Regions from separate parts of the Paenibacillus sp. J22R3 genome, predicted to be linked through region 2. Evidence: a T-box and tRNA genes for the amino acid it is inferred to sense, from the RefSeq annotation. Region 2 holds a T-box; the other holds one or more tRNA genes.
What was found. A T-box is a leader RNA that pairs with one kind of tRNA and senses whether it is charged. The one in region 2 lies ahead of metG (methionine--tRNA ligase), so its partner is inferred to be a tRNA-Met.
Positions count from the first base shown of each region.

Region 1: it encodes a tRNA-Met, which carries the amino acid that the T-box ahead of metG (methionine--tRNA ligase) is inferred to sense. The anticodon was not compared.

Region 1 covers NZ_JBWDNS010000001.1:1,685,603-1,701,817, forward strand. The annotation lists gene AC0YN4_RS07955 (LamG-like jellyroll fold domain-containing protein) at 1-5,008, opposite strand, end outside; gene AC0YN4_RS07960 (hypothetical protein) at 5,638-5,778, shown strand; tRNA gene AC0YN4_RS07965 (tRNA-Leu) at 6,085-6,170, opposite strand; tRNA gene AC0YN4_RS07970 (tRNA-Ile) at 6,189-6,265, opposite strand; tRNA gene AC0YN4_RS07975 (tRNA-Met) at 6,287-6,363, opposite strand; gene AC0YN4_RS07980 (hypothetical protein) at 6,445-6,609, opposite strand; gene AC0YN4_RS07985 (ABC transporter substrate-binding protein) at 6,749-8,290, opposite strand; gene AC0YN4_RS07990 (ABC transporter ATP-binding protein) at 8,296-9,183, opposite strand; gene AC0YN4_RS07995 (ABC transporter permease) at 9,190-12,114, opposite strand; gene AC0YN4_RS08000 (efflux RND transporter periplasmic adaptor subunit) at 12,118-13,200, opposite strand; gene AC0YN4_RS08005 (ABC transporter ATP-binding protein) at 13,166-13,930, opposite strand; gene AC0YN4_RS08010 (ABC transporter permease) at 14,120-15,235, opposite strand; gene AC0YN4_RS08015 (ABC transporter ATP-binding protein) at 15,240-16,190, opposite strand.
Region 2 covers NZ_JBWDNS010000004.1:164,160-180,374, forward strand. The annotation lists gene AC0YN4_RS19545 (PucR family transcriptional regulator) at 80-1,726, shown strand; gene AC0YN4_RS19550 (MFS transporter) at 1,740-2,999, shown strand; gene AC0YN4_RS19555 (LytTR family transcriptional regulator DNA-binding domain-containing protein) at 3,058-3,456, opposite strand; gene AC0YN4_RS19560 (VOC family protein) at 3,624-4,049, opposite strand; gene AC0YN4_RS19565 (hypothetical protein) at 4,371-4,715, shown strand; gene AC0YN4_RS19570 (diguanylate cyclase domain-containing protein) at 4,712-6,088, shown strand; gene AC0YN4_RS19575 (helix-turn-helix transcriptional regulator) at 6,213-7,172, shown strand; gene AC0YN4_RS19580 (hypothetical protein) at 7,203-8,090, shown strand; gene AC0YN4_RS19585 (DoxX family protein) at 8,259-8,618, shown strand; gene AC0YN4_RS19590 (cupin domain-containing protein) at 8,678-9,103, opposite strand; gene AC0YN4_RS19595 (pyridoxamine 5'-phosphate oxidase family protein) at 9,274-9,912, opposite strand; gene AC0YN4_RS19600 (5' nucleotidase, NT5C type) at 10,010-10,573, shown strand; gene AC0YN4_RS19605 (LysE/ArgO family amino acid transporter) at 10,603-11,220, shown strand; gene metG (methionine--tRNA ligase) at 11,604-13,250, opposite strand; T-box leader at 13,301-13,561, opposite strand; gene AC0YN4_RS19615 (class I SAM-dependent methyltransferase) at 13,739-14,518, shown strand; gene mraY (phospho-N-acetylmuramoyl-pentapeptide-transferase) at 14,518-15,471, shown strand; gene AC0YN4_RS19625 (ArsR/SmtB family transcription factor) at 15,868-16,215, opposite strand, start outside.

The DNA of each region.
Region 1 (16,215 bases), on a different contig from region 2:
CCTGACCGTTGTAATAACGGGTCAGTGTGGCAGTCCTGCCTTGAATAGCAATCTCATACCTGTTGGCAGTTCGCGTAGCCGCATTTGCCCGAAGTATGATGTTCAGGTCAAGAGCGTCAAGATCTTCACTCTCGTCCAGTTTCAAATAGAAGTCCTTGTTACTGTACTTTTCCTGGGTGTAGAACGCAGCTGCTGATTGGCCGGACTGAGCTTCCAGGGTGAGACCGGTCGGTTCGTCTTTCACAAACGACGATTGGTTGGCTGCCGTCCATTTGGCATTCTCAAACAGCATATCGTCCAGCAGTGCCACTGGGGACTGAAGCATCGGGTACAGATCGTCGCTGACAGGTCCCTCGTCAGGCGTAAGATCGGCACGCACAACCGAGAAGTCGTCTACCAGTGCTCGTGATCCGGATGTTGTCTTTGTGGCGTAGACTTTGGCTGTTCCGGTCTCGTCTGCCGTAAATGTGATGGACACCGATCGCCATGCGGGCCGGTCCAATTCATCTTTGAGGGTATCTGCACCGACAATTACGCCTATTTCTACCTTCTGCCCTTCGGCGCTGCTGCCGTTGCCCATCCGGGCAAAGCCGCGCAGCACGTATTCCACACCAGGCTCCAGACCTGCAATCTCCTGCTCGAGTCCGATGTTCTGACCGGTCAGCTCCACTGCGTTCTGATCGCGGGCATGAGCGTTGTCGGCCGATGAACCGGCTCTGACGAGCGATGCGCTCCCTGTCCCTGTTTTTTCCCAATACGGCATTGAGCCCATGCTCGGGAATTCCACGCGCGGCCACTCAAAACCGCTGTTGAACAACAGGTTTCTGTTCGAATAAGACAGGAACTGCGGGCCGCTGCTAACATCTTCGGCCGTTACCGGAGTACCCTTCAGACCGGCAGTCCAGCTATCTCCCGGCTGATAGGAGCCCATACTGACTGCGTCGGAACCGGATTTCAGGGTAAAGTCAAACGCCGATGGGTTGTTAAAGGTCGCGGTTCCATCGATGTCGTCATTTGGCCTGCTGTAGTTGTCCAGTACCACCGCGCCGGCGTTAACGTTATCAGTACCCACGCCGCGGGAATCTACGATGTTGTTCATAAAAACGTCCATGTAGGCGTCGCCTGGGGAGTTCGTGTAAATTTCAGGATTCGAGTGACTGGTTGCTCCTTTGTAGACCGTGTTGTTGACCACGGATATAAATTCGGAGCTGGAGTTAATGAAAACAGCCGTCCATGGCAAATTCCAAAACACATTGCCGTATACCAAGGCGTTCTTGCAGCCCAGATCAAAGTACACGCCATTGGAAAATTCGCTGTGGGAATCATGGATTTTGTTGTGGTGAATTTGGCTGTTACCAAAATCGTTATAAGCGAAATACATCAGTCCTGCGTCAGTGCTGTGCCAGTTACCGTCATGGATATCGTTGTAGGAGATTTCGCTGGCGTAGAAGCTGCCGCCGATCAGAGTTCCGCTGGCGTTATAAATCTGGTTGTGGCTGATCAAATGGTTGATACCCGAAATGGTTATCGAGAAGGTAAACAATGTCGGGCCGGTAGTAGCGTCATGCAGCTTGCTGTTGACGATCTTGTTGCCTTCGCCTTCAACGGTGACCAGCGCACCGGCAGAATAGGCGATCTCGCTGTTGATCAAGGTGTTGTTCTTGCCGCCTACGATGATGCCGCCCCGCTCATTATCTGGGGACAGGAATTCGGTGACGTACTTGGCTGTCATTTTATTCACTACATTGCTCACGCCGCTGCGCATAGTCAGGCTGCAGCCGTTTAGGTCGATACCTTCGATATGGATGTATTTACGGCTGGACAGATCCAAGCCCCAATCACGTGCTTTGTAACGAACATCCAGATCATTTGGGTTTAAGCCGTTCGGGAGCTGTACATACAGCGTTTCGCTATTCTGGTTATAAAACCACTCATATGGTGCATCCAGAGCGGCCATTGCGTTCTGGATATAGTAATGGAAATCATCGCCTGAGGCGTAGCCGGTTGGGCCTAGCTCATAGAAATTCATGTTTGCAAGATTAAGCCAGCCTGGCGTGGATGAGACGACTTCCGCACCGGATAAGTTCCATCCGCGGTTGTCCATACCCACAATCGCTGCACCGTCCCATGTACCTGCCGGTTGGTTCATCTCGGGGTCGCGCAGCTTGCCCGTAGGGGTAGACCATCCGCCGGTACTGGCATTCTCGCCGTCGAACTCATAAGTCAGCCAGTTCGGACGATAGTACGCGTCTTCCTTCGCAACGTTCGGATACCGTGAAGGCAGCATGGCTTCGCCGTCCACAAAAATTTGATTGCGGTAATTGCCCATCGGCAAGCTGATGTTCACTTTCCAGAGGTTGGCGTCATCTGCGTCATATTCCACCGCACTTGGGTTTGACGCCGTCTGCCATGCCTCGGTGATCAGGTTCGCACCTGAGATGACTACTTTCTCGCCGTCGCCAGATTTAAATGAAATCGGGTGTTCAGCCGTGCCGTTGTACTTCGGACGTACGGATTCTTCATAGACGCCCTCGTGGATGATTACGGTTTCGCCAGGCAGGAGAACATTAGCTGCCTTCTGAATCGTAAGGAATGGTTCGGCATCGGTGCCGGGGTTGCTGTCGCTGCCGGTCTTGGCCACATGATAGGTTTTGTCGCCTACCTGATCGGTGTCGGCCGGATCTGTCTGCTGTCCGGTGCCGTCTGTATTAGGCGCTCTGTTATATAGCGCTGCATGTGCGGTGCTACCCAGAGCAGAGGTGAAGATCGAAAGCTCATCCAGAAGGCCGGTATACGCGCTTTCATTATATCCGCCTCCGCCGAACCATTTGTAGGATTGAAGATTAACAGGGAATGTGGACGTATATGTCTTTTCACCGATCTGACTGCCGTCCAGATAAAGAACGACTGTTTTCTCCGTCGCGCTAAAGGAGAACGACAGATAGTGCCAGTTGCCGTCGGCCAAATTCCCTGCTGGCGCTGAAAGGCTGCTATCCCACTCGGAGCCATCAGATCCGTAAGATAGGAAGTTTATCTTGGTGTCGGTGTAATTGTTTTCACTCGTGCCCCAGCCGATATTCCACCAGATTTCTCCGGCATGTAACCCCCAACTGCCATCGGAGCCGCCATAAGGCGGGGCCATTAATGAACTGGATGTTCCTGGACTAGGAGCTGAGGGTTTGACCCATACGCCCATGGTAAGATCATTTACATTCGCGAACTGAGCACCGTAGTCGATTGTGAGCCCGCTCGCACCTCTGCTGTCCGTGGTGATTGCGGAAGTATTGCCCCGGCCGCTGTGATTGATATCCCACATATAGTTGGTTAATGTAGCCGTCAGACCGTCCGAAAGGGCGCCGGAGGTTGAACCATTGCCCTCATTGAAAGGAAAAAGGATCTCGCCTTGCAAGGGATCGCCTGAATTGCCTGTATTGTCGCTCGTATTAGGCGCTCTGTTATACAACGCTTCATGAGCGGTATCGCCCAGAACGGAAGGGAAAACGGAAAGCTCATCCAGCAGGCCCGTGTACCCGCTTCCATTATAGCCAGCCCCGCCGAACCATTTGTAGGCTTGCAGATTAATAGGGAATGTGGACGTGTAGCTCTTGTTACCGATCTGATTGCCGTCCACATACAGTGCGACTGTTTTCGCCGTCGCGCTGAAGGAGAACGCCACATAGTGCCAGTCACCGTCTGCCAAATTCCCCGCTGGCGCCGAAAGGCTGCTTCCCCACTCGGATCCATCCGATCCGTATGATGTGAAGTTTATGGTTGTGTCGGCGTAATTGTTTGCACTGGTGCCCCAACCGATATTCCACCAGATTTCTCCGGCATTTAACCCCCAACTGCCAGTGGTACCGGCATAAGGCGGAGCCATTAAATAACTGGATGATCCAGGAGTGGGAGCAGAGGGTTTCACCCAAACGCCCATCGTAAGTTCATTTACACTCGCGAACGGAGTACCGTAGTCGATCGTCAGCCCGTTCTGGCCTGTTTGGTCATTGGTAATCGCGGAAGTATCGCCCCGGCCATTGTGATCGATATCCCATACATAGTTGTTCAATGTGGCTGTCAGCTCACCGGAATTGGCGCTGGAGGTCGAACCATTTCCCTCATTGAAGGGGAATAGAATCTCGCCTTGGAGAGAATCGCCAGGATTGCCCGGATTGCTAGGATTGCTAGTATTAGGTGCTCTGTTATATAGTGCTTCATGCGCAGAGTCACCCAGAACAGAAGGGAAAACGGAAAGCTCATCCAACAGGCCGGTGTACGACTTAGCCTGGTACCCATTCCCTCCGAACCATTTGTAAGCTTGCAGATTGACTGGATATAGGGAACTATAATCTTTCTCGCCGATCAGATTGCCGTCTACATACAGAGCGATCGTTTTCGCAGTTGCACTTAAGCTGTATGCCAAATAATGCCAGTTTCCATCTGCCAGATTGCCTGCCGGCGCTGAGAGGCCGCCATCCCATTCGGAACCATTCGATCCATAAGACAGGAAGCTTATACTTGTGTCAGCGAAGTTGTTTGCACTGGTGCCCCAGTTGATACTCCACCAGATTTCTCCACTACTGAATCCCCAATTGCCTGTAGTACCAGCATAAGGCGGGGCCATTAAAGAACTGGTTTGTCCGGAATTGGGGGCTGCGGGCTTCACCCAAACGCCCATCGTAAGATCATTTACACTCGCGAAAGGAGTGCCGTAGTCGATTGTAATTCCGTTCTGGCCTGCTTGGTCATTGGAGAACGCGGAAGTATTGCCTCGGCCATTTGGATTCCAAGCGTAGTTGTTTAATGTCGCTGATAGATCGCCCGACAGGGCACTGGAGCTCGAGCCATTCCCCTCATTGAAGGGGAATAGAATCTCGCCTTGGAAGGGATCGCCTTCGGTAGGGGTATCTGCGAAAGCAGTCGCGGGCAGTAGTGTTAGTGCCACTAGCAAAATACTAAGAACCAAAGCAGTCAGACGCGATGCCAGGCGTGATTTCAGATTGTGCTTGTTCATATTATTATCCCTTCTGTGGTATATTTTGTGAAAACATTCATGGTCTATCATCAGGGCAAGCTTGTTAATCCCCTCCCAACATTTCGTCGTACGGATTGTAACGCAGCAAGCGTTTATTCATTGTCAACTTGTATTTTAGAGTCAGAAGCAAACGGAGAAAATGAACTATTCTACGATTTTCGGACGAAACATATTGCAGCCCTCTCCTACGCCTCTTTATTTTGATTGGAATCAAGCTAGCAAAAAACGGCTATTCTTTGACGGGCAGCCGTTCCATAAAACACCTCAACAACGAAAAAAGGTTCCAGCTCTCTTCGAGCTGGAACCTTTATATTTCAAAACTTGTGTACAAATATATTAACTTATATTCAAAAAAAATAAAAAATTACAATCTAGTAGAACGATATGGTAATTTCATCTAGGTAGATTGTCGTTGAAAATGTCAAAAGAGTTCATTTTGTAGTTGAATTTTAATAGGCTATAATTTAATATCAAATATGGCTCCCCTATATTCCACGATTTGCTATTTGGTCATGGAAACCATTCGTCATTGATTGTTACTTTTATATGTTTTTAGCACCACCATTGGAGATTTATTTATTACTCAATTTCAATGGAGGACTATGACTATGAAAAAAGCGAATGTAGTGTTTTATAGGAAGTCACACACATCGATGAATGTTGCCAAGGTGGCCCGTTCCTTAGCTAAAACTTTTTTTAATTTAGCTTTTGCGGAAATTATTAAAGCAATCGTTCAACACGTTGTGTAAAGACATCAGCTCTCTTTATTAGGGGGCTGATGTCTTTAATTTGGTTCAATAATTAGTGCTGCCAAAAAAGTCTTTCTCAAGCAACTCCATTGTTGCTGGCGCTGATTTTTTAACTTTCGTGATACGCATAATAAAAATACCTCCCTTGATTATCTGATCTAGTCAGATACTGCAAAGGAGGTATTATAAGCTTTTACGAAAATCCTGTGTGGTAAGTTTAAACGCACAGGATTTGATGTTTTAAGTATACATACAAGCACCCTTAAAAAATAAAAAAACCTTGAATCATCAAGGTTTCTTGTTGGATGCCGAGGACGGGAATCGAACCCGTACGGTGGTCACCCACCGCAGGATTTTAAGTCCTGTGCGTCTGCCAGTTCCGCCACCCCGGCATGTTCATGATTGTGGAATGGTGGGCCCTGAGGGACTCGAACCCCCGACCAATCGGTTATGAGCCGACCGCTCTAACCAACTGAGCTAAGGGCCCTTACGATAATAATCGAAAGGTTGGTTGCGGGGGCAGGATTTGAACCTGCGGCCTTCGGGTTATGAGCCCGACGAGCTACCGAGCTGCTCCACCCCGCGATAACACTCATTCACTACAAATCATTCAATGGCGACAAGAAATAATATACTATATGATGCATGAATAAGTCAAGTATATTTTTATGGCAGAAATCGAACGCCGAATCTTCCTTTGCGCGAACGAAATACTTCGATCTCTTGCGGACATTCATAACCGTATACCCACCAGTCGTTTTCCATCCGTCTAACCAGACATCCGGCTTGAAATTTGGTTTCATACAGACGCCCCCAATATATCCACTTCATGTCACTTACTCCCTTCTTCGCCGTTTCGCTTAGAATGCCCCATTTTCGGAAAAAACAAGCATCGGCTCTGAACGATCCGACAAAGATATAAAAAACCGCATCGACGCAAGATGCGCCAATGCGGTTGCTCCACTATAATTTAGCCTTTACCGCCGTAAACATTAATGCCTACGCCGCCTCCGCCATCAACCGGCTCAAGCGGACCATTCGGATTGTCCTTGATCTTCTGCAGCATGGCATCCCCTTTGGTCTGCCATTCTTTAAGCGCCTCTTCGACGGATTTCTTCTTCTGTATGACTTCCTGGAAGAGTGGCTGTGCAAACTGTTGAACCTGATAGAGGTTCGGCTTCTCGCGGTAGAGCTTCTCAAGCGTGATATCCTGCGGTGGAATCGGTTTAAGGGTGTAGAAGGCCTCGATGTTATAGTTCATGCCGTCCTTCGGCTTCAGGAACGATTTACGTGCTACCATCTCATACGTGCTGCGGGATTTCAGCTTCGCCCATTCCTTGCTGTTGTTGAACTGGATGAAGTCCCAAGCATCGTCGCTGTTCTGTGCATTGGCGCTGATCGCCATTAGATTGTTCAAGTAGATGCTGCCGCCAATACCAGGAGCTTCCTCGAAAGTCGGGATCGTCACGACATCCCAATCCGGGGATGGAATCTTAGGGTTCTTAGTGGCATAATCTTTCGCTCTGGACAGCTCATTCACATAGTCATAGCCGCCGATCATCATGGCGATGCGACCGCTGATGAATAGATCGTTCTGGAACGGGTTAAATGCGACTTCTTTGTCCCTGGCAATGCCACCGCCGCCACCGTTGTTCATATCTTCTTGGGTAGGTACGATTTTCTCTTGGTACAATGCGGCTACTTCACTCCACACTTTGCGCCATTGCGGTGTATCTACGGTCATCTTCTCTGCTTTATTGTCAAACATCTTAAGCTGAAGAGGTGCCGAGTAGGTTTGCGAATCCCAGAACGGGTCTCCGCTCCAACGATTGAACGAGAATCCGAATTTACGCTCTGCCCCTTCGCCCTTCGCTACCTGTTTGGCCTTCGTAAGGATATCTGTCCAAGTCATGCCGTCTGTCGGCGGCGTAACACCGGCATCAGTAAACAACTTCTTATTGTAATAGAGCGCTGAAGCATTGAAGGTCGGCGTAAGCGCATAGAGGCTGCCGCCTCCCGCATCCTTGATACCATCGATAACCGTCGGTACGAAATCCTCGATATCAAATTCACTCTCTTGGATCAGAGGGTCCAGCTGTTTAAGCAGATTGTCTTCTACCAGACGTTTCAAATAAGAAGATTCCAGTACAACAACATCGACAGGGTTCTTGCCGTTGATCATCTCTTTCAGCTTCTCATAGGGGTCTGGCTGCTTCTTGTTCGGATCGGGCTCTTCGAAACGCTGGTCATCATAGTTGATTGCTGCTGCGATTTCGATGTCGATATTCGGATGCGTTAGTTCGTAACCATCCGTGAACTGTTGACGCAGATAAGGTTCATTATCGGAATTGGAATACATAAAGCCGATTCTCAGTACATGACGCTCTGCTTCATTGCCGCTGTCTCCCTTGCTGCATGCTGCAAGACTTGATGCCAGCAGGCCTGCTGTAACCGCCAAAGCAGAAGTCCTCATAATTAGTTTTCCCCGTGAACGTCTTACCTTCTTCTCCATTGGTTCTACCCCTCCAGTGATTTAGGCGGCGAGATAATGATGCGCTCACCGTCAAATTCCATTGATGCTTTATCTGTAATTTGTAAGGCTGTTAAATACGATTTCGGAATTTGAAGTCTGCCTACCCGGTCAACGACGACATATTCTTCATGCATGGCCTCAGCGCCGCCGAGAGTCGAATGGTCGCCTATCTGATCTTTATCGTCCAGATTCGGGTTCCGCTTAATAAATTCGGTACTGGTTAATCCATCCCGAATCGCCACGACACGGTCAACCTTACCGGCTAACGATAAATCATGCGTAACGATAACAATCGTAATGCCGATCTCGCGATTAAGTCTGCGGAAGATATCCATGATGAGATCTGAAGTACGCGTATCGACGGAGCCTGTCGGCTCATCGGCAAGCAGCAGCTTCGGCCGGTTTGACAGCGAAATCGCGATTGCAACCCGCTGCTGTTCACCGCCTGAGAGCTGATGCAGCTTATTGTGCATGCGCTCCTTCAGCCCCACCCACTCCAGCAGCTGCTTCGCATAAGCGCGATCCAGTTTGGAGGACAGCATCATCGGCATCTCCACGTTCTCGAGCGCCGTTAAATACGGGAGCAAATTGCGTGCATTACTCTGCCAGATAAAACCGACGGTATCGCGTTTATAAGAAACGAGCTGCTCATCGGTAATCTTGAGCAAATCCCATGGCCCTACACTCACTTGGCCGGCCGAAGGGCGGTCAAGACCGCCCAGTATATTGAGCAGCGTCGATTTCCCGCTGCCGCTGTTGCCGATAATCGCCATCATTTCACCTTCACGGACGTGAAGGTTCAGCCCTTGCAGTGCAACGACCTCAAGATCATCTGATTTGTAAATTTTAACGAGTCCCTCGCAAGTAATCATGAGGTCTTAACGCTCCTCTCCCATCTTAACGGCTTGATGTACGCGCAATCTGCGGATATGAATGAGTAGAAGCGCTGCACCCATCAGCATCATGCATCCGACCACGATGTAGAGCTGCGTCGTATCCTTGGAATCGAATACGACCCTAAACGGCGGTACAGAGTTCGCGACATTATCGGTCGTCTGCAGGAATGGCAAGAATAGCAAACTTGCAATTTTGCCGATTAGGATACCGAGTCCAATGGACAGTCCCGCTGTAAACACCTGCTCAAGCAGCAGCATACCGGTCAACTGCTTCCTGGAGAGCCCCATCGCGCGAAGAACACCAAACTGTACGATCCGCCCTGATAGATTAAAGAACCAGAACAGAATGTAGCCCGTTAGCGAAACAATGATGGAAACAAGGAAGCCGAGACTTAGGATCCCGAATACGCCGCCGCGTGTCGGATGCTTCGATTGCACAGCAAGCTCAATGCGCACGTCCTGAACATTCGCAAGCTCAATGCCCTCATCCTGCAGCTGCTTCATGATTGGAGCGGTAAGCGCACCTGGTTTCATTTTGAGCCATACATCGTAAGGAATCATCGGAACTTGGTCATAGATATAATCCAGATTCGCGATGATGAACGGTGATGAATCCGGATATTGACTCGGCCAGTACGGTACGATACCGACGACGACGAAGTCAATCATTCCTTCCTGCAAACCGGCAGAGATCGTATCGCCAAGCTTCAGCTGATATTTCTCGGCCACGTTGGAAGGAATAATAGCCGCTTGTTCATAGAGCCCTAAATAATTTAAGTAGTTGAACGGATGCGAAGGATACAGATCGTCACGGAACCAGGCCACCTTGGAGAAATCGACATTGTCGATGCCCATGACGGTTCCTTGTCCGGCCGATCGTCCTGAAACGACGATATTGGCTTTGGTCTGCAGCACGCGCGCCGCCGCCTCTACCCCATCCAGCTTGCGGAACACTTCAAATGGAGGCTCCGAATAGTTGATCCGAGTCGGAACCGTAGAGCCGCCGCCGTTGCCGCCGCCTCCACCATTTCCGCCTCCTCCATTGCCTCCAGCACCATTGCCGCCGGCTCCTTCTCCACCGCCGCTGCCGCCTTGTCCGCCACCGCCACCGCCGGCATCTCCGCCTCCGGTGTCGATCACTTCAGCAGTTCCTTCCCATACCGTCTGCATGACAACATCGGTTCCGAATTTGTAGAGCGTCCGCTCTGTAGAGTTCAGATCGATCGTTCGAGCCGCAGAAGCATTGTAAACTCCTAATCCAAGCGTCAAGATAAGCAATATCATCAGCGGGTAGTATCCCTTCGACGATCTCGACAGCTGAGTCAAAGTTAAGTAGAGCGGCACCGGAAGCACCTTCCGGCCGATCCAATTAAACAGCTTCAGCAGCCATGGGAAGACGCGAAGGAAGAACAAACCCATTGCGAAGATTGCCAACGCCGGAACAAAGAACAGAAAAGGCTGCACGTTCAGCTGATCCGTCGTCATTTTGCTTTTGAACGAAATCATCTGGCGTTCATTGAATAAGTACCAGCCATAAGCTGCGATGCCAAGCAGCAGCACATCGCCATACCATCTCTGCCAAACCGGTTTACGATCAGAGCGCGCGATCTGCTTCTTATAGTCCACAATCGAAGCCCTGGCATAAATAACCGCTGGGATGATGGTCGCCAGAAGGGCAAGAACCACAGAGCCGATACCTGCGATAATCGACTCTGTTCCGAATCCAATCGGAATCGATTTCCGATTGACGAATTCCAGGAATCCATTGGCCGAGCCGATGCTCTTCGCCATAAACCAACCGATTAACGGACCAATGAGGAGAGCGACGATTCCGAGCAGTAATCCTTCCAGCATGTAAATGCCGATGATCTGCCTGGTTCCCGCTCCCCGGCTTCGTAATACAGCGATATCACTGCGCTGTTTATCAAGCGATTGCCGGGCATTCATTGCGATAAAGTAAAACACCATCGCCAGCATCGGTGCAGCCAATGTAAAGAGCAGCAGCTGCAGCTGAAGACTCGACTTGCGGAATTCATTGAGCAGTTTAGCGAATGAGATCTCTACTCTCGTATCCTTCAAACGCTGGTACAGCTCGATGTTCAACCGCTCAAGCGTCTGATTCAGCGGCGACAATTGACTTGTCTTGATATCTTTCAAATCGAATGCATAATACCAGTTAGCCGTATGAACCGGAATCTTCCGATCCTTCATAAGCCCTTTCTGGAAGGCATTCTCGCCGATTTGCAGCGTACTCATCAAGCCTTCAAGCCCTTGATACCAATACGGATCCGTATCGCTAAGCGGCTTAAACGCTCCGACGATCTTAACGCGAAGCGTCAGATTCAAACCGCTGTAGATCGGGTATTCAAACACATCGCCGATATGAATGTCACTGCGGTACATCGCCTCTTCCAGAATGACCGCTTCGATCGTGTCATCGTCACCAACCGTGTCGGTGTACCAACGACCTTGCGTCAGTTCTGTTTTCTTATCGAGGCCGCTCATCGATGTAAGTCCCATCTGACGAACCCGGCTCGCATCGACGGTCGTTGGATCCTCCGGCGTCAGCTCCGCCGTTCGAATGGCTAAGCTTTGTACATAGGTGCCGAAAGGAAATCCAACTTCACTCGGCACATCCTCGCGGATATAACGGGACACCTCGGTCAACGCATTCAAATCCGTCTTACCGGTCGTTTCCTGGTAACGCATCAGAAGCGATCCCGCCGGCAGCCCGCTGCTCTCTTCCATGAGCGATTGTGCCACAACCCGCTTCAGCGCTCCATCCGCGTACATCGGGATACTGGTCGCAAAGGCGACGGCAATGATCAAGCCGGCCAGCGAGCTGAGCGTCATCCATCGCGTGTTCCACATTTTGCGAAGCAGAAAGCGAAATAGCGGCATCCCCATAGCTTATCGACCTACGACTTTCTGCCCCGGTGTCAATCCCTTGAGGATTTCAACTTGCGTTGCCGTTTGCTGCCCTACTTCAACATCCACCTCGCGTTTGCCGTTCTCATCGATGACTTGCACGTAAGTACGAGACCCGATTGAACGTAATGCAGATGGCGGAATGACGATTGCATTTTCTTTGCGGTCCATAATAATGGAGATGGACAGCGGCGTTCCACGCGTCACGCCTGTAGGCATCTTATCCAGCTTCACCGTCAGGAAATCTTCAGGACGCTCTGGTTTATTGCCGCCCGCACCTCCGTTGCCACCGCCGCCTTCGCCACCACCGCCTCCGTCATCCTTCTGAATCGGAAGCTGAGCAATCTTGCCTTTGACCTGTCCGGCACCGTTGATATCAACGACAACCGGCATGCCTACGGAGATGCCTTGCAGCTCATCGGCGGTCATTTTCGCTGCTGCGGTTAACTGTCCTGTATCTGCAACGATACATACCGGATCGTAAGCTTTGATCAAATCGCCTTTCATGACGTTCAACGAAACCACTGTACCGCTGAAAGGCGCTTTCAGAATCGCTTTGTCAATCTCCAGCTGCGATTCTACCAACTTCTGGCGCTTCTCTTCGAAGGTGATCTTCGCAAGCTCGAACTCTACCGGGTCCATCTCGTCTTTCTTGCGCAGCGTTTCTTTCATCTGCAGTTCGTCTCGCGAGAATTGCAGTTTATCCGAGCGCAATTGTTTCTTCATATCGTCCACATCGAGGGAACCGATCACTTGGCCTGCTGTTACTTTCTGGCCGACTTTAATATGAAGTTCCTTCAATCGTTTGCCGTCGAGTGTAAAATACAGCGTTTCTTCCTGAAGCGAAATCAGCTTCCCGATTCCCGTCTTCTTCGATTCGAGCGTAGCAGTCGTTACCTCGTACTCCGGCTTCTTCGAAATTTGCGGCGGCGCTATAGCAGGCAATGATTCTTCGTTATCCTCGTTTGGCAGCAATGAGCATCCGCTCGTGAAAACAAGAGAAGCTCCAAGAACTACAACAGCTGCAGTCTTAAATGAACTTCCCGTCAACCATTTCGTAAACATGATCGGCAACCTCCAGAATCGTGGGATCGTGCGTTGTCATACAAATCGTAACTTGTTCCGTGCGAATGATGGTCTGGAATACCGACATAATTTGTGCGGCCATTTGCGAATCAAGCTCAGCGGTCGGCTCGTCGGCAAGCAGCATACTCGGACGATGTGCGATGGCCTTCGCGATCGCAACACGCTGCTGTTCACCCCCGGATAACTCGAACGGACGGTGATGCATCCTCTTGGCAAGACCGACAAGATCCAAGCAATGCTCAACGCGCTTCTTCCACTCCTGAGACGGAATACCCGCCATACGCAGCGACAGCTCGACATTCTCATAAGCGGATAAGAGCGGCATTAAGGCGTACGCCTGAAAAATAAACCCGATGTGCTTGCGCCTTACCTTCGTGCGTTCATCATCATTCATGCTATGGAAGGGCAAATCCTGAAAGAAAATATGGCCCTTCGTTGGTTGATCGAGCCCGCCGATCATATTGAGCAGCGTGGTTTTACCGGAGCCGGAACGCCCGCGGAGCATCACGAGCTGCCTTGGCCTTAGCTCCATCGCAATCCCTTTCAACACATGAAGCGGCTGTCCGCCAACTTGAAAGGTGCGTTCAACCGACTCTACGGTGAGAAGCGGTTTGGTCTCGATTATTGGTATGTACGGAGCTTCAGTTTCCCTTGTTGCGTCGGATTCTACAGCTTCCTTTGTTGCTTGTTTGCTTCTCCACCATCCCATCGCGGCTGCAGAGACCCCCCTTCCTATTAGAAATCTTTAATCTCAATAACGTTTAGACGGCGCAAGCATTCAAAAAGTTACGCGCTCAGGTACCAATTTCGTTAAATATTTGCTAAAAAAGCTTCTGAGCCGCAAAAACGGACATGATCCGCTTTATGGCGCAGAAGCTCTCTATTTAAGACTAACACATTATGGCTGCTTCCAATTGTAAAATTTCGACCCAATGAGGACTGAAACAAGGCCCCACGCCAGCATAATGCCGATATTCATCCAGAATGCGGCATTCAACATACCCAGATCATACACCATGCTGTCTCGGATTCCGTTAGCGAAATAAGTCAGCGGCATGACGTTCGCGAGCGGTTTAATATAGCTCGGCAATACGTTGATGTCGAAGAAAACGCCGCTGATGAACATCATAATAAAGCTGGTTAAATTCGCCATGCCGAAATAACTTTCCATCGTCTTGCTAAACCCTGCGAGCATAAATCCGATCCCTGCAAAGGACAATGTTCCTACAAGGAAGACGATCAGGAATGCCGGCACGTTCATATTGATATGTGCACCGAAAGCGAGAACGCCGATCAGCGTCAGGAGGACGATCTGAATCCCGCTGAGAATAAATCGAACCGCGATGCCTCCCATTCCGAACAGTCCCATGCTCGCCGGCGTCAGAATCAGTCTCTTAAGCAGGCCGTTGCGGCGCATTTCGACCATCGATACCATTCCGAACAAGCCGGCTTGCGAGATGGCAAGCGCAATTAATCCGGTGAGCAGGAAGTCTGTATACTTCAGCTCTTCGCTGCCTGCGGATACGAAGTCCGTCTTCAGGGTAAAGGCAGGAGCAATACCGGAAGCGGCACTGTTCATCTGCAGAACGATATTGTTCAGAATACTCTGTATCGCCTGTGAGGATGGGGAGTTCTGCTTCTCCTTATTGAGCAGCAGCTCAAGCGAAGAGGCATCTGCCGACTGCGGCAGCACGATCACCGCGTCCACATCACGATCCTTCAGCCACTCCTCCGCCTTCTCGCGGCTTACCGGCGTATCTGACTTATATTCGAACACGTCGATCTGCTTCAAGCCGCTGCGCATATCCTCAGCCAGTGTATTGGAGGAAGGTTCAACGAGCGCGAGCTTCGCCGTGAAGCTGCTACCTGAACTGCCGCCGAAGATCATGATGAAGATGACCAGTAGAAGAACCGGATAGAAAATCGACCAAAACCACACATTCTTATCGCGAAACGTCATTTTGAACTGTGCGCCAAACAGCTTCTGGAATTGCTTCCATCCGTTTCGATTCATGGGCTCAGTCCCTCCATTCTTTGCCGGTGAACGCGATGAAGACGTCCTCCAAGCTCATTTCGCGAATGGATACCTGCTCGACTCCGATGCTCTGCTGGGATGTAAAACCAAACAGTTGATACAGCGTCTCCTCCGGCTGCAGCGACCAAACAACCAGATGATCGCCGCTTCGCTTCACGCGCGTTACGGCCGTGTTGCCCAGTGCAATATGCTCCGCCAGCGAAGCGTGCTCTTCCCCGCCGGTAAACGTGAGATGAATCTCCCGCTCCTTCGTAAGACGGCCGATTAATGCTTTCGGCGTATCCAGCGCTACGATTCGGCCTTGATCCACGATACACACGCGATCGCTCAGCTTATCGGCTTCCTCCATGTAATGCGTCGTAAGGATCGTGGTTTTGCCAATCGCTTTGAGCTTCAGTACGATGTCCCAAATGTTGCGTCTGGCTTGAGGATCCAGCCCTGTCGTCGGTTCATCCAGGAAGATCAGCTCCGGATCGCTAATCATTGCAAGCCCGATAGCCAGCCGCTGTTTCTGACCGCCGGAGAGTGCTTTGACCCTTTTGTTCCGATGATCGGCCATGTTGATATAACTCAATATTTCGTCTGTCGGCCGCCGTCTGTTGTAGAAGGAAGCGAAGGTTTCGAGGTTCTCCTCCACCGTCAGCAAATCGAACAACGCGCTGGTTTGAGGCTGTACGCCGATTGCCATCTTAATCTGAGACTTGTTGGCTGCCCAATTCATGCCCATTACGGTCACCGACCCGCGGTCAGGCTCCTGCAGCCCTTCAATCATTTCAAGCGTCGTCGTTTTGCCTGCCCCGTTAGGTCCGATAATGGTGAAAACCTCACCTTTCTTCACCGAGAAACTAATCCCGTCCACCGCAACCGTTCCTCCGAATGACTTGCGCAGATCCTCTACGGTAAGTACCGTCTCGCCTGCCTCATGCTTTGTCACCAGCCATCATTCCCCTTCCTTCTCG
Region 2 (16,215 bases):
TGAATTGACAGATGAATAGACATTTATGTATATTGAGCCTACTAGTTATAGACAAAATGTCTAATATAAAGGTGATAAAATGGACACGATGACGTTTGGCATCAAACAGCTGCTCGAGAGGCCGATTTTTCGCGCTGCGCGGCTGGTTGCAGGACGGGAAGGGATTCATCATCCCGTCGGCTGGGTGCATGTACTTGAAATTACGAATGTGGCTCCGTATGTGAGTCCGAATGATTTGATTCTGACGACGGGTCTGTGGCTGAAGCAGAACGAGCAGGAACGGTTTGCCTATATGAAACAGCTGATCGACCAACAAGCAGCCGGACTGTGCATTGAGATGGGCACTACCGTTGATAACATTCCGAAGGAAATTGTGGAGCTGGCGGACCTGCATCATTTTCCGCTCATTGTGTTCGAGCAGCCGGTGCGGTTTGTGGAGATTACGCAGGACATTCATGCTCTGATTATTAACCGGCAGCATCAGTTTCTGAAGGAGCTGGAGGTCTACTCGCGAAAGCTGCAGCGTCTAACCCTGGAGAGTACGGGAATCGCGCAGATCTTGAAAGCCTTCCATGAGCAATCGTCTAGGCAGGTGCTGTATTTCTCGTCGCTCGATCACAGCATTTTCTACCCTGCATTAACGACTAAAGCATCGGGGCCGATTTCGAGCTTCCTGCAGCGGCAAATGGATACCAAGGCGCTCTCTGCCAAAGACGTCTCCATTCTGTCGATGAATGCACAGCAATTGCTCGTCGTGGAGCCTGTTATTTGCTTTGGTCAGACCTTCTCCTATGTCGGTGTGCTCCTGCACAATCGCGCCGAGATTACTGAGTCGTTGACGCTGCTGCTGGATTACACCACGAAGGCCGTTGCCGCGATTACGCTGCGCACCGAGTTTCTGGAAGAGAAGATGTCCCGCGACCATAATGAATTCATCCTGGATATTATGAACAACCGCATCGAGAACGAGGACCAGGCGCAATCCCGAATGGGGCTTCGTCAGTTGAGCAAAGGCGAGTATTTGTTCGCCAGCGGCATTATCGAAATTCAGCATACGGCTGACATTGAACCGATTACCATTGAGGCAGATAAGCAGGATATGCTCATCTTGGTTCGACAGCTGCTGAAGAAGCACGGGCTGTACAATCTGGTGATGATCCAGAATAATCGCATCTATATGCTCTGCGCCAAAGACGCGCTGCATAAGGAATCGCATGTCAATTTCCAAGCGACGCTCATGCGCCTTGCGGAGGAATTACGAGCCTCTGCACATGAACCGACCAAATCCTTGAAGCTCCATGCCGGCTTCGGCAAGCTGCGCACGCAAATCGTGGAATCATCCAGAAGCTTCGAAGAAGCGCAGCAGGTTATTGATGTGGCTCGAAATGTAGCGACGCAAGAGGGCTGCATGTTCTATGACCGTCTTGGTGTGTACCAGCTGCTGAAGGCCGTTCCGAAGTTATCCTTCCTCGCTTCTTATGTGGATGACCATCTTGGCGAGCTTATCGCCTATGATAGGGAGCATCATCTGCAGCTTATCGAGACACTGGATGTTTATTTGGCTTGCATGGGCTCGAAGCAAGAGACGGCGGCGAAGCTTCACATCCACCGACAGACGCTCTATAATCGGTTAGAAAAGCTCAGCTTGCTGCTGGGAGAAGACTTCCTGGAAGCCGATAAACGGCGCTGTCTGGAGATGGCGCTTGTTGCCTATAAGCTGAAGTAAGGGGATGCGGGGAATGAAATCATCTAGGTTGTACTATGGCTGGGTAGTGGTCGGCATTGTGTTTCTGACGCTGCTCGTTTCGGCGGCGATTAATTCCGTACCCAGCGTTCTCATGCTGCCGCTCGAGAAAGAATTCGGCTGGGATCGCAGTGCGGTATCCGGCGCGATCTCCATTCGTATTCTGCTGTATGGTTTAATGGGGCCGTTCGCAGCGGCTTTCATGGCAAGATATGGGGTACGCAAAATTATGGTGATCTCCATGCTGCTGCTTATCGTCAGCTTATCGCTTACCCCGATCATGACGTCGATTTGGCAAATGACTTTGCTGTGGGGCATCATGGTCGGGATCGGCACCGGATCTCTGGCCAATGTGCTGGGGGTTACGATTGCGGGTCGTTGGTTCGTCACTCACAAAGGGCTTGTAATCGGCATGCTCACGGCGAGTGCCGCCACCGGTCAACTGCTCTTCCTGCCGCTGCTGGCTAAGCTGACGGAGGATATCGGTTGGCGGACTGCTGTATATACGGTTGTAGGTGTGCTGGCGGTACTGACACCGATCGTGGGAATCTGGATGCGCAACCATCCTTACGATGTTGGCGTATCCGCGCTCGGTACAACCGAAGTAGTGAAGCCTGTACCGTTTACCGGTAATCTGTTCTTCACCCCGATTCAAACCTTGCTCGGCGCTGCGCGGAACGGGACCTTCTGGCTGCTCGCCGGAACGTTCTTCTTCTGCGGCTTCTCCACAAACGGACTCATCGGGGCGCATCTGATTCCGGCTTGCGGCGATTATGGCATTCCGCTTGTAACTGCTGCGGGCCTGCTGTCGCTGATGGGGCTGTTCGATCTGGTCGGCACGACGTTGTCGGGCTGGCTGTCCGATCGTTTCGACAGCCGCTGGCTCCTATTCTGGTATTATGGCCTGCGCGGACTGTCGCTTATCTTCTTGCCCTATGCGCTCGGCATGGGCTATATGCAGCTGACCGTATTCGCAGTCTTCTACGGACTCGACTGGATCGCGACTGTTCCGCCGACCGCGAAGCTGGCTTCCGATACCTTCGGCAAAGAGAAGGCCGGCATGATCTTCGGCTGGGTTGTCGTGGCGCATCAAGCGGGCGCATCACTTGCGGCCTATGAAGCGGGACTGCTGCGCGTTTGGCTCGGCAGCTATACAGTGCCTTTCGTGATGTCCGGCTTTCTCTGTTTGCTGGCGTCGCTCATGGCGCTGCGTATTCGTCGTAACAGAGCTGCTTCGATTCAAGCAGCATCCTAACCTAAACGGATAAATCAAAGAAGCCTTCTTCCCGGCAGGGGAAGAAGGCTTCTTTGATTTATGTTGTCGATAATCCACCGGTCAGATCATTCCGATTCGCAGGTGATTCTACAGCGTTGCAGAGCCGCACTACTTCCTTCAGATGTGCGCCGGAAACAGGCGCGCTGGGTGAATCACTATTAACCGGTTGCTTAACAAAGTATAACCGATGCTGAATTTCATCGAAGAACTCCACTTGATCCATCTGAACGACGTAACATCGATCGACTTTCTTAAAACCTTCGCCTACTAAGAAGCGCTCATGCTCTTCAAACGTGGAAATTTGACTGTAAATACCTTCTCTTGTTTGATAATAGACCTCGCCGCGGTAGCTGCGCATGAGAAGAACGTCCTCAAGATCAATAGAAACGATATCGAACTCTTTTTTATTGTATCTTTTTACGACTGGAATCTTCATCGTGCACACCCTTTTTCTTCATTCATTTGGACACATATCTTCATATTACCATGTCTCAAAGAAATGGATATGACATTTTCTTGGAATTACCGATAGTTGGACAGTAAAAAAGAGACGCGGCTCGCAGGATGCGCGAAGCCGTGTCTCTCGTTAATGAATAGGTGCTGCTATTGGTGCATGTTTGTGTAAAGCTGCCAAGTAACGCCGAATTTATCCGTGACAACCGCATAGCCTGGGCTGAAATGCGTTTCAATTAGCGGCACGCTGACTTGACCGCCCTGTTCGAGCGAGGCAAATACTTGCTTGGATGTATCTACATCGTCCGTGCACAGGCAGATTGTAACTTGGTTGCCGAGCTGATGAGGCGTACCCGGGAATGCATCGGAGAACATAAGGTCTGTCTGGCCGACCTTTATTGTTGCATGGCCGATTAGATTCTTAGCTTCTTCCGGGAGCGGCATCTCCGGGTTCTGCGGCATCTCTCCAAAGGTTTGCATCATGACTACTTCTGCATGTAGAGCTTCTTGATAAAATGTAATCGCTTCCGTTGCATTGCCGTTCATAACCAGATAAGGGACCAACATTGTAATCATCTTATAATCGCTCCTTTGTAATTGAGGTGGCCGTATCAGTATGGCCAGTAACGTCATCATACAATACCGAACATATGTTTGCAATGTTGGTTTTTTTGGTAAGGGAAAAGGGATTCGATTATCTGGAAATTCATTATAAAATACCAATTAGTGGTTAGAATTATGATAAAATAAAGTACATGCTGCTCTGGCATAAATCAGCGGATAAGGAAGAATGAGATGACACCTAGACGCACAATTCATAAGAGTTGGTTGATCATGGTCTTGCTTATAAGTACATTATTCTGCTGTTCCGCATTCACATTTGCAGATGGACAAAGCTTGGCAGTACCGAGTAGTCACGGCTCAGTCCAGATGTTGGACAAGAACTGGTCGTTCTATTGGAACCGTTTACTAACACCGGATGAAATCCGCCATGCGAGAGCGGATCGGATGGTGAACCTTCCGTCCATGTGGGAGGATTATACAATTAATAATCAGAGGCTTGGCTCAGTCGGATACGCTACTTATGCCAAGACCATTCGCATAGAAGAACAGACGGGTAGCTGGGCGCTGGAGATTCCGCCTATCTACAGCGCATATCGAGTATGGATTAATGGCGAGGTTTATGAAGGTGTTGGTGTTCCGGAACGTCTGCACAAGCTTCTGCAGCCGGTAAAGCGGTGAAGCTCATCTACTTTCATAAATCGGCAGCGGACATTCAGATCGTGCTGCAGGTCTCTAATTATGATAATGCTCAAGGCGGTATCTCGCAGCCACTCCGAGTTGGTGAAGCTTCGGCGGTTACGGGAAAGGATCAATTAAAGCTGGCTATTGAGCTATTTGTGGCCGGTGCTTTGTTTATTATGGCTATGTACCACTTCGGCTTATATGTTCGGAGGTTGAAGGAGCGATCGACGCTTTATTTTGGCCTCGTCTGTCTGTTTGTAGCGGTTCGGAGTCTGTTCGGCGGACGGATTGTGATTGCCAGGCTGATGCCCTCCATGAGCTGGGAAACCATGCTTACCATGGAGTATTGCTTAATCTATCTGACCATGCTTGCCTTCGCATTGTTTATCAGCCGCTTGTATTCAGCAGAATTCATCAAGCTTGCGATCCCGATCATTGCTTGCGGCTGCACCTTATTCTTCATCTTGACTGTAACTAATTCCGCCTTTTACTTTACATCGCTGCTGCCCTATATTCAGGTGTTTCTGCTCGTGTATGTCCTTTATTTAAATGTAGTGTTCCTCTTGGCGATGGTTCGAGGGAGGGAAGGCGCGCGCATCGTATTCATCTGTCAGCTTATCATGGTTGCGGCTATTGTTGTAGATATCTTCGCGCAGTATGACTGGCTGCCGAATTACAATTTAACTCCGCTTGGCATCTTTTGTTTTGTATTTGCGCAATCGTTCATTCTATCCGTACGGTTCTCCACAGCGTTTGCATCCAGCGAGAAGCTGCTGAGCAATTTCAGAATGCTCAACTTCACCTTGGAGCAGAAAGTCCGTGAGCGAACGCTTGAGCTTGAAGAGGCGAACCGCGAGCTGGAGAAGCTGATATGGCTTGATGCCATGACAGGTATTGCGAATCGGCGCAAGTTCGATGATGTCGCGAAGAAGCTGTGGTCGAGTGCAGAAGGGACTCCTGTTAGTATGATGCTGATAGATCTCGACCACTTCAAAGGATACAATGACGCCTACGGGCACTTGGCCGGTGATGCATGTTTGAAGCAGGTTGCAATTGCGCTTCAAGAGCAAGCGAGACTTATGGGCGGAATGGCGGCAAGGTTTGGCGGCGAGGAGTTTGCCGTTATCGTGCAAGCGGATAGGGAAGCTGCAATCTATATGGCGCTTGAGCTGAGAGAGATAGTTCGGAAGCTGCAAATTCCCCATGCCGCATCAAAGACGGCTTCCTATGTGACAGTCAGCTGCGGCTGCGCAACAGGTAATACGGAGCAGTATGGATCTCTGCAGGCACTGATTCAGCAGGCAGACAATGCGCTTTATGCAGCGAAGAAGCTGGGGCGGGATTGTGTGCAGTTTGCGGCGGCGGAGTAAGTTTGGCTAATGAGAGATGACTTCTGAGGTAGATTTACTCGGTCATCTTTTTTTTGCATTGGCTGCGGCTTGGTGACAGACTTCATGTCACCAATAGGGTGATATAATGAGGTTGAAATGAGGGATGACAGTGAGGCGAATGGACCGACTGATGGCGATCCTCATCGCGCTGCAGCAAGAGCCGGCAACTGCCAAACGATTGGCGGACAAATTCGAGGTGACGAAACGAACGATTCTGCGGGACATGCAGTCGCTCGCCGAGATGGGGGTTCCCTTGTATGCGGTATCGGGTCCATCAGGAGGCTTTCGGTTGATGGAGAGCTTCCGGCTGCCGCCGCTGCAGCTGGATTCCAGCGAAGCCTTATCCGTCCTCTTCGCACTTCGCAGTTTGACGCGCATGGCGGATACACCGTTTCAGCAGGCGAGATGGACGGTGATGGATAAGCTGAAGGCCATTATGCCGGAGCAGACTTTGGCGCATATCGAGTCCATGCTTCATTATGTGGAGGTCGAAGTACCGCAGCGCAGCGTCAAATCCCCGTATTTGTCCGATTTATTGGCATACACCGCCGAATCGAGATGGCTTCGCGTGCGGTATCGTTCGGAGAAGCATACCCGCTCGTTAGAAGTGCTGCCTCGTAAAATGTATGCTGCGCACGGGTATTGGTATTGCGAGGCGTATTCGATTTCCCATAACGAGCAGCGGACATTTCGGGTGGATCGCTTCGAAGCGATGGAGCTCATGGAGGTGCCTGGCGAAGAGGTGGAGCAATTGGCTCGGGAAGCCGAGAGTCCGGTCGGCAGCGATGAGGGTACTACCCGCATTATTGCGGAGTTAACGTACCGGGGAGCGCTATTGGCCGAGCAAGACTTCCATATTGGCGACAACGTGAAACAAGTCGCGGATGAGCGTTGGGAGCTGGATTTTATGTGCCCGGCTTCGGAGTGGCAATGGGCGGTCAAGTTGTTCTATTCGCTTGGCATGGATGCTGAAGTGAAGGAGCCCCGGCATTTGCGGGAGGAGCTGCTTCGGATGGCAAGGCAAGTATGCGACAGATACAGCCAAGGAATAACAGTGGAGTAGGGATACCTATTATTGAGGAGGTTGTTCAGGATGGGAAATCATGAAATTCTCGAACGGGCACAATCATTTCTATACAAAAACGGCAGATTGATTGATCGGAGACGGTTCGAATATTTCTTCGAGAATGGTACGAAAGAGGCGGTCTTCAGCGCACTGCGCGCTTACCGGAATAAGGACGGCGGTTTCGGACATGCGCTGGAGGCGGATATTCGCTGCCCAAACAGTCAGCCTGTGCCGACAGAGGTCGCGCTGGCGATGATGGATGAGATGGACGACGGGTATGATTCGGATATGCTTGACGGTATTATCCGCTATGTGCAGAGCATTACGTTACCGGATGGCGGGGTTCCGTTCGTCTTTCGCAGTGCCGCGGCTTACCCGCATGCGCCTTGGTGGAATGCAGAGCGGGATGATATCGCTTCGATTAATCCAACCAGCCTGCTTATAGGCACGTTATATAAGCAGCAAGTACGGACGGATATTTGGAAGGAAGAATGGTTCCAGCGAAATACAGCTTATATCTGGCGTACGCTCGAGCAGGAGCAACCGCATGGTTTTCATGATGGCATTCAGTGGATTACGTTTCTTCAGCATACACCTGAACAAGAGAAAGCGGCTCCGTACCTAGCTTGGATAGAGGATTGGCTGCAGCAGCCCGGGATTATCGAACGAGATCCGGAGGCCGATGGTTATGTGCAGAAGGTGCTGGATTGGGCTCCGCAGCGCGGCAGTTATGCAGGCAAAGTGATTTCGGATGGTGAGCTCGATCGTCATCTTCATGCTTTGATTAAGCAGCAGCGAGAGGATGGGGGCTGGGGCATCAGCTGGGAGCCGGTAGGTCCGGGAGCGGAAGCCGAATGGCGTGGTTTCGTTACGGTGGAACGCTTAAAGACGTTAAAATCTTATGGCATGTTGTAAATCGCAAGCAGACATCCGAGTGGGAAGAGATAGCCTCCTGCTCGGATTTTCCTGTATGTATCTATGGTTTCATTATGGAAACAAGGGCACTTTCATGTGCCTACTTCTTGATAATCACCCTTTGTCGTATGATAAACCTATATAACTGACAAGGGGAGAATACAGATAATGAATATTGCATTATGGGTCGCTCAAATTCTATTAGGGCTTATGTTCTTGATGGCAGGGATCATGAAGACATTCCAATACGAGAAGGTTAGAGCGACCATGCCATGGGCAAAAGATTCTTCTCGGGGGCTAGTTCTTCTCGTCGGCTTATCCGAGCTGCTTGCGGCAATCGGGTTTATCGTGCCAACTGCAACGGACATTCTGCCATGGTTGGCCGGCGTTGCTGCTATTGGTATAGCGGTAATCATGGTACTGGCAATTGGGGTTCATGCCAGAAGAGGCGAGAACCAAGCGATTGTCATGAACGTCGTTCTACTGGCAATTGCTGTGTTTATTGCAATTGGAAGATTGGGTTCATAGGAGTATGGAAAGGCCGCTAATCTCCGGAGAAGGAGACTGGCGGCCTTTTGTTCGCTCATCTATTCGAGCAGTTCAGCTTGGTATTGCGCGAACAAGGCTTGCATCGCTTCCGGATCTCGCTGCTCCATCGCGTGAATCGCATCAATTAACGATTGAATGCGCTTGTTCATGATAATCAGATAACGTGCAGGCTCCGGCGCCGGATTCCAGAAAGTATGCTTCACGCCGCGAGGGGCAATGACGGCACTGCCGCCGGCTGCCTCCACAACGGAGTCGCCGATCTGAATAGCCAGCTTGCCTTCAAGCACATACCACGCTTCATCATCTTCATGATGAACATGCAGCGGCGCAATGCGCATCGGTTCGGTGTCCGGCAGACAGCCTTCAGCGGTCCATTCGGCAATCACCAGATCAGCGCCGATGGCGGAGAGGGTTTGTCCTAACATAGGTAAAGCGGTGATAGGGGCGTTCTTTAATTCGGACATGATGGGCGGCCTCCTCCAGCATAAATTAGTCGTGCCAAAAGGTTATTCACATAGTTATCCCCAGTGTCAACAGCCTTCAACAGCAATACGTGTATAAGTATTGGGGACGTATAAACATATCCACAATTGAAGTTATCCACATCGGGATACAATATCGTAACCGTTTCCTTCTAATAAAGACGCTGTGCATACCCTTCTTCCAATCGTCGTGCAATGACCTCCGCATCCGAGCCGGGAAGCTTCGCATGGTCCGCGATCATTCGCGGAGCAGATGGCAGTGACTCCTTATCCGCCCACGAATCGGGGTTCCATAAACCCGCTCGAATAAAAGCTTTGGCGCAATGGATGAAACATTCTTCAACGTCTACAGCAATGCCAAGCAGCGGTTTACGGCCGTTATAGGCCATCTGCTCCAGAAGCTCATCGTCCCTTACGAGGAATGCTCGTCCATTAATTCGAAGCGTTTCCCCAAGTCCCGGAATCATGAAGAGCAAACCAATCTGTGGATTGGATAAAATATTCCGCAGCGAGTCCATGCGTTTATTCCCCGGTCGCTCCGGAATCACTAAGCGCCGCTCATTCTGGATCAGCACGAATCCCGGATAATCGCCGCGCGGCGAAACGTCGCAAGAGCCGTTGCTGTCCGCAGTCGAGATGACCATGAATGGAGAGCGGCTTATGAAATCGGTGCAATGATGATCCAGATGAGTAATCGTCTTACGACTCACGAGTTCGCTAGGGAATCCTATAAGCGCGCGCAGCTCCTCCTCGGTTTCAATTACGTCGTTATAAGCTTCATTGGCTTTCATAATTAGGTTCACACCCCTAGTAGTTGAACGGTATAATGAGTTAACATATATGCCGGACCAGAATGAATAGGCAACACCTCGAAGGAGTTGAGCCCGTTTGCACATTGCCATAGATTTGGATAATACCGTTCTGGACGCGACGGCAGCGCATGTAACCTATTATAATATGGCATCCGGAAAGGCGCTAACCGCCGCGGATATTCAAGATTTCTATATCTATCGCTCCTATGGTTGGAACCGGGAAGAACGAGATATCGCTTATGCGAAGCACGGCCACGATATTCATTGGCATTCGGCACCATATCCGAACGCAGCCGATATGCTGCAGCAACTCTCACTTGAGCATGAGCTGTCTATTATAACGGCAAGGCCAATGCTGTTCCGGGATGTTACAATAGATTGGTTGAACCGTCATAAGTTCACTTACAACAATATCTCATTCGCCGAAAATAAACTTGAAGCCTGCATAGCGGCTAATGTGGATATATTGATTGATGATGCGCCTCATTATGCGGAGGAGTTTGCTCGCATGCGTAAACCGATTATTTTGTATGATCAGCCTTATAATCGAGCGGTTACGAGTGAGTTTGTCCTGCGTGCCGCCGATTGGGCGGAAGTGAACCGGCATATTCAGCGTTTAGCCACGGGCTCAGGTAAATAGACAACTAGAATTGGAGAGAGAATACGAACATGCTTGCTGCAATGATTCATGGGTTTATATTGGCATTGGGATTGATTTTGCCGCTTGGGGTTCAGAACGTGTTTGTGTTTAATCAAGGTGCGGTTCAGAGTCGATTCCGCAAGGCGCTGCCTGTCGTAATAACGGCGTCGATCTGCGATACATTGTTGATCTTGCTGGCTGTACTCGGCGTATCGGTGCTTGTCCTGCAGTTTGTTTGGCTGAAGACCATCCTGTTCGCGGTGGGAATCCTGTTCCTTCTCTATATGGGATGGCTGACTTGGAGGAGCAAGCCGGCAAATCGGGACTCATCATCCGCCGAGGCTCTCGGAGCGAAGAAGCAAATCGCTTTTGCAGCGTCGGTATCGCTCCTCAATCCGCATGCGATTCTGGATACAATCGGCGTCATTGGGACAGGCTCCCTGCAGTATAGCGGTGCCGAGAAAGTGCTCTTCACGGTGGCCTGCGTAGTCGTTTCGTGGCTCTGGTTTACCAGTCTGGCCGCGGCCGGCCGACTAACGGGCAGCCTGGACAAATCAGGGCGAATCATGATTGCGCTGAACAAAGTTTCCGCTGTTGTCATGTGGGGGACGGCTGTTTATTTGTTTGTTACTTTGGTGAGTAAGTAAAGAGTGAGAGAAGAGGAAAGAACCGTCAGGGCAAAGGGCCTTGGCGGTTCTTCTTGTTCTGACTTTGAAAGGTAGTTAGGCGCGTAAATGTTGCAGCAAATGCAACATCCTACCCATCACACAGGTCAAAACCAGCCCTAATGTTGCATGAATTGCAACATTTTAATGAAATTAGGCAGCTAAGAAGCCATAGGAGGTGAAAATGTTGTATGACATGCAACATCTCCCCGATGATCCACTTTTGCGAAGGAAATGTTGCACAAAAGGCAGCATTTGAACAAACGGGGCCCCCACATTCGGTTAGGAGTTGCATAAAAGGGAACCACAAACGGATACGCCATACTTGCGAGGTGATCCAGCATTAGCTGCAGCTGCAGCTAAAGCTACAGCTGAGCCCGGCTATTCAATAGAGCCGCTTCTTCCTCCTCAATGCGTTTGGGATCAATGCGTTCGAATAACAGCGATAAGCTCTGAATCTGCTGATTAGCCGGAACGGTAATAAGGTTCCAAGCAGGCTGCCCGAGGGAGAGGAAGGTTCGGATACGCTCACAGGAGAAGGGGATGAACGGCTGCAGCAGATTGGCTAAATTCGCTATGATCCCTACGCAGGTATGAAGTGTAAAGCCGCAATCCTCCCGATTCTCCTTGATCTGTACCCATGGCTTCTGCTCATCGAAATATTTGTTGGCCTGCCGGATTTGAGCGAAGATCAGCTCCAGCGCTTCTTTCAAGCGGCCTTCTTCAATTAGAGCCCCGGACTCCAGGTACAGCTCCGTAAGAATCTGCTTCCACTCTTCGCTAAGCTCGCCTGCGGGAACGCGTCCATCGAATGATTTGGCGATAAAAGCGAGCGTGCGGTTCACGAAATTACCGAATGCGCCGAGCAGCTCCCCATTATGACTGTGGATAAACTCCCGCCAAGAGAAATCCGCATCCCGTCTCTCAGGGCCATTGGCGATGAGAAAATAACGGATGGAGTCCGGCTGATACCGGCTCATGATGTCAGGCACCCAGACCGCCCAATTGCGGCTGGTCGAGAACTTCTTCCCTTCCAGCGTCATGTATTCGCAGGAAATAATCCGATCCGGCACATGCAGTCCGCCTCCACCCAGAAGTACGGCAGGCCAAATTAACGTATGGAAGGGGATATTGTCTTTGCCATGCACATAATAAGCCGTTATAGTCGCTCCTCCATCCTTCCAGAAGGACTCCCAGCTTCCGCCGGTCTCAGCAGCCCACTGCTTACTGGCTGAGAGATAACCGCTGACCGCTTCGATCCAGACATAGATTTTCTTATCCTTGAAGCCTTCAATCGGTACATCGACCCCCCAGTCTAGATCTCTCGTTGCCGCTCGATCAAGAAGGACTTCTTCTAAGTAACGCCTAGTCAGTTGAACGGCGTTCTCTCGCCATCCATGCGACTTGTCAGCATAGGCCGCCAACTCATCTTGGAAACGGGAGAGCGCGAGATAGTAGTGCTCCGTAGGTCGTACGGTAGGGGGATTGCCGCAAATTTTGCATGACTTATCCAATAGATCCGCTGGGTCGAGTATGGTGGAGCAAGCATCGCATTGATCACCTCTGGCGCGGCTCCCGCACACGGGACATATGCCTTCTACGTAGCGGTCCGGCAGAAACCGTCTATCCGTCTCGCAGTAGGTCTGCTGAATCGTTTTCTTATATAAATGGCCATTCTCGAGCAGCTTTAGGAAGATCTCCTGCACGACCTGATGATGGAAGGGCTGATCCGTCCGCGTATAGAGGTCATAGGTGAAGCCAAGCTGTGCGAAGCAATCGGCAAATTCCTGATGATAGCGGTCCGCAATATCACTCGGCTTGACGCCTTCTTGAATCGCTTGAACCGCGACAGGAGTGCCGTGACAATCGCTTCCTGATACGTACAAAACTTGCTCGCCCTTGGAACGGTAATAGCGTGCCAGAACATCTCCGGGTAATAAGCTCGCCAATCGCCCCAAATGCAAGGAACCATTCGCATACGGCCAAGCGCCGCCAATAAATACAGGTGCCATCCACATTCCCTCCTTTTATAGAAAACAGAAAACAGAAAAAGCCCTCGTCCCGAAGGGACGAGAGCTGTGCTCACGTGGTACCACCCAATTGTATGAACGCCTCGCAGCATTCACCTCTTCGGGTACGTCGCGGTTTGCGAGTATACCCTAGCACGGTAACGGGTGCAGGATCCGGCGCAGCCTACGCCCATTGAGGGTTCGGTGCTCAGCTCAGAGACCATATTCTCGCGGTTATTCTTTACCCCTTCGCACCGGCCGGGGCTCTCTGTTAAAGACATCAACGCGATACTCTTTCTCTTCACAGCTTTTATTTGAATATTCAGCTTATTCGAGATTATAGTACACAATATTTTCCAAGTCAAGAACTCTTATGAGGGTACAATATGCCGCTCCGAATCGAATTGTGCGAATTAGCTCTTGCGCCTATTTTCCATATAATGCTAGCATTTAGGATAGTAGACTTCCAAACAAAGCGGAGGGATCATAGCATGCTGCAGCAGCACAAGGATATGATTCAAGTGAATAAAGAAGGCTGGAATAAAGTAGCGAATCAGTTTTTTGAAGGCTCATTCGAACGTCTATCCTATGGTGCCTACGCCCCCACGGAGGAAGAATTAAACTTGCTGGGGACGATAGCAGACTGCGCGATCGTCGAAGTAGGTTGTGGAAGCGGGCATACGTTGGAATACCTGGCCAACCGGGGAGCGCGCGAGCTCTGGGGCGTTGATTTGTCGGGTGCCCAGATTGAGACGGCAAAGCAGGTTGTCTCTAAATTGGACAAGCCGGTCGTCCTCATTGAAGCGCCTATGGAAGAGATGTCGGAGCTGCCGGAGAACTATTTTGACAAAGCGGTATCGATCTATGCACTCGGCTGGACCGTGGATTTGCCGCGGACGTTAAGTCATATTCACAGAAGCTTGAAGCCGGGCGGCATCTTCGTGTTTAGCTGGGAGCATCCCGTACATAGTGTGGTGGAATACAGCGATGAAGTGTTGAAATTCAGACGCTCCTATGTGTCAGAGAGCTTCGAACGGCATGAGGCTTGGCGAGGTACACCGATTGTGATGCACAATCGGAAGGTGAGTACGTTCATCAACGCCTTGATCCGCGCCGGATTCGTCATCGATGCTGTTATTGAAGAGTCTGAGGTGGATGAAGGAGACACGGTCAATTCGGCAAAATGGTACTCCGGAACAAAGGCACGCATCATCCCATCAACGCTCATTATTAAATGTCATAAATCCCGGGTCGAAGGAGAACCGAGCTAATGGATATTTTTATACTAGGCGCGTCAGGGATATCGTTCCTTCTTGTTGCGCTGCTAACTCCGCTGCTCATCTGGGGATTGCGCACGCTGAAGCTAACGCAGCCGATACGTGCAGAATTGCCGCCGGATCATCAAGCGAAACGCGGTACGCCGCTGATGTCGGGATTAATCCTGTTAATTGGCATTATGGTATCGGTCTACGTGCATCCCCAGCCGATGGTGCTGTTTATTGGCACAACGTTTGTTTTATTCGGCATCGTGGGGTTCCTGGATGATTTTCGCAAGGCTGCATTTCAAGATCCACAAGGCATTTCCGGCAAAATGAAGCTGGTCCTTCAGTTCACCTTTGCCTGTATGCTGCTGCTTGTATTGCTTCAGCAATTCGAGTTAAGCACAGATATTATAATATTTCGGGGATTCTCGCTGGACTTACCGCCGTGGCTATATCTGGTGATCATGCTGCTGTTCATTGTGGGCTCGGCTAATGCCATTAACTTTACCGATGGGTTGGACGGGCTGTTGATTAACGTTGCGATCCCGACCTTTTTCTTCTTCTTCGTTATCTCCGAGAGAGTCGAAGTGCAGACGTTCTCTCTGGTCATGATCGGTTGTCTGTTGGGACTGTTTATCTATAATATTTACCCTGCAAAAGCATTTATGGGCGATACGGGCTCACTTGCGATAGGCGGTTCACTCACCTTCCTAGCAGTCATCGAGAAGGTAGAGATTCTGATTCCGATTCTGTTCATTATCTATCTGGCCGAGCAGCTGTCTGTGATTCTGCAGGTGTGGTATTACAAGAAGACGAAGCTGCGAATCTTCCGCATGGCTCCGATTCATTATCATTTTAGCTTGAAATATGGGTGGAGCGAGAACAAAATCGTCATGATCTTCGGGTTTGTGTCGTGGCTGGCAGCGTTTGTTTCGTGGTTGCTGTGGAAATATGTGATGTGAGGATGCGAGTGGCTGCCGAGGGGCAGCCTTTCGTATTGTCACGTGGCGCGGATAGCTGGGATGGGAAGCAAGTATAATGCGTTTGCGGTTGAATGTTGCACAATGTGCAACATAATGGAGTAAAACTAGTCCAATTCTTGAAGATGTTGCACAATATGCAACATTCCCAACAAGAGAGGGCCTCTGGGAGCTCATCTGCTGAGAAATGTTGCATTCCATGCAACAATTGCAGCATTTCGTGCTTGGATCGTCTGATTTGTTGCATATTGTGCGGGCTCTTCCCGCCCGGAGCAAGCATGCAGCCAGCCGGGAAGAGCCCGCACAGAGCCGGCACGAAGAAGGACTGTCCCAAAAGTCGCGGCTGCGTACTTCTGAGTCAGTCCTTCTTGGCGTCATCTATTCCACGTAGCGGATAAACGACAGCAGCAGATCCTGCCGGTGGTCGCCGAAGTCGGCGCCGAAGAGGTTAAGGCCGCGGCAGTTGACCGCGTCCTCGGATACTTCCAGCCTGACGCGGATCGGCTTGTTGTATTGGAGACCAAGTGACGCAAGCGTCGTGCCTTGCGCCGTCACTTCGCCGTTCACTTGGCTGCCGGATGCGGTAACGCGCCACTCGGTCAGCTTGCCGTATTCGGTGCCGCTCTTCCATTTGTCCGGGGTCAGCTTGCCTTTGCGGTCGCCGAGATCGCCGGGGCTTGTCCATGTGCCGACAAGCTGATCGTTAATGAGCAGGGAAATATCGGA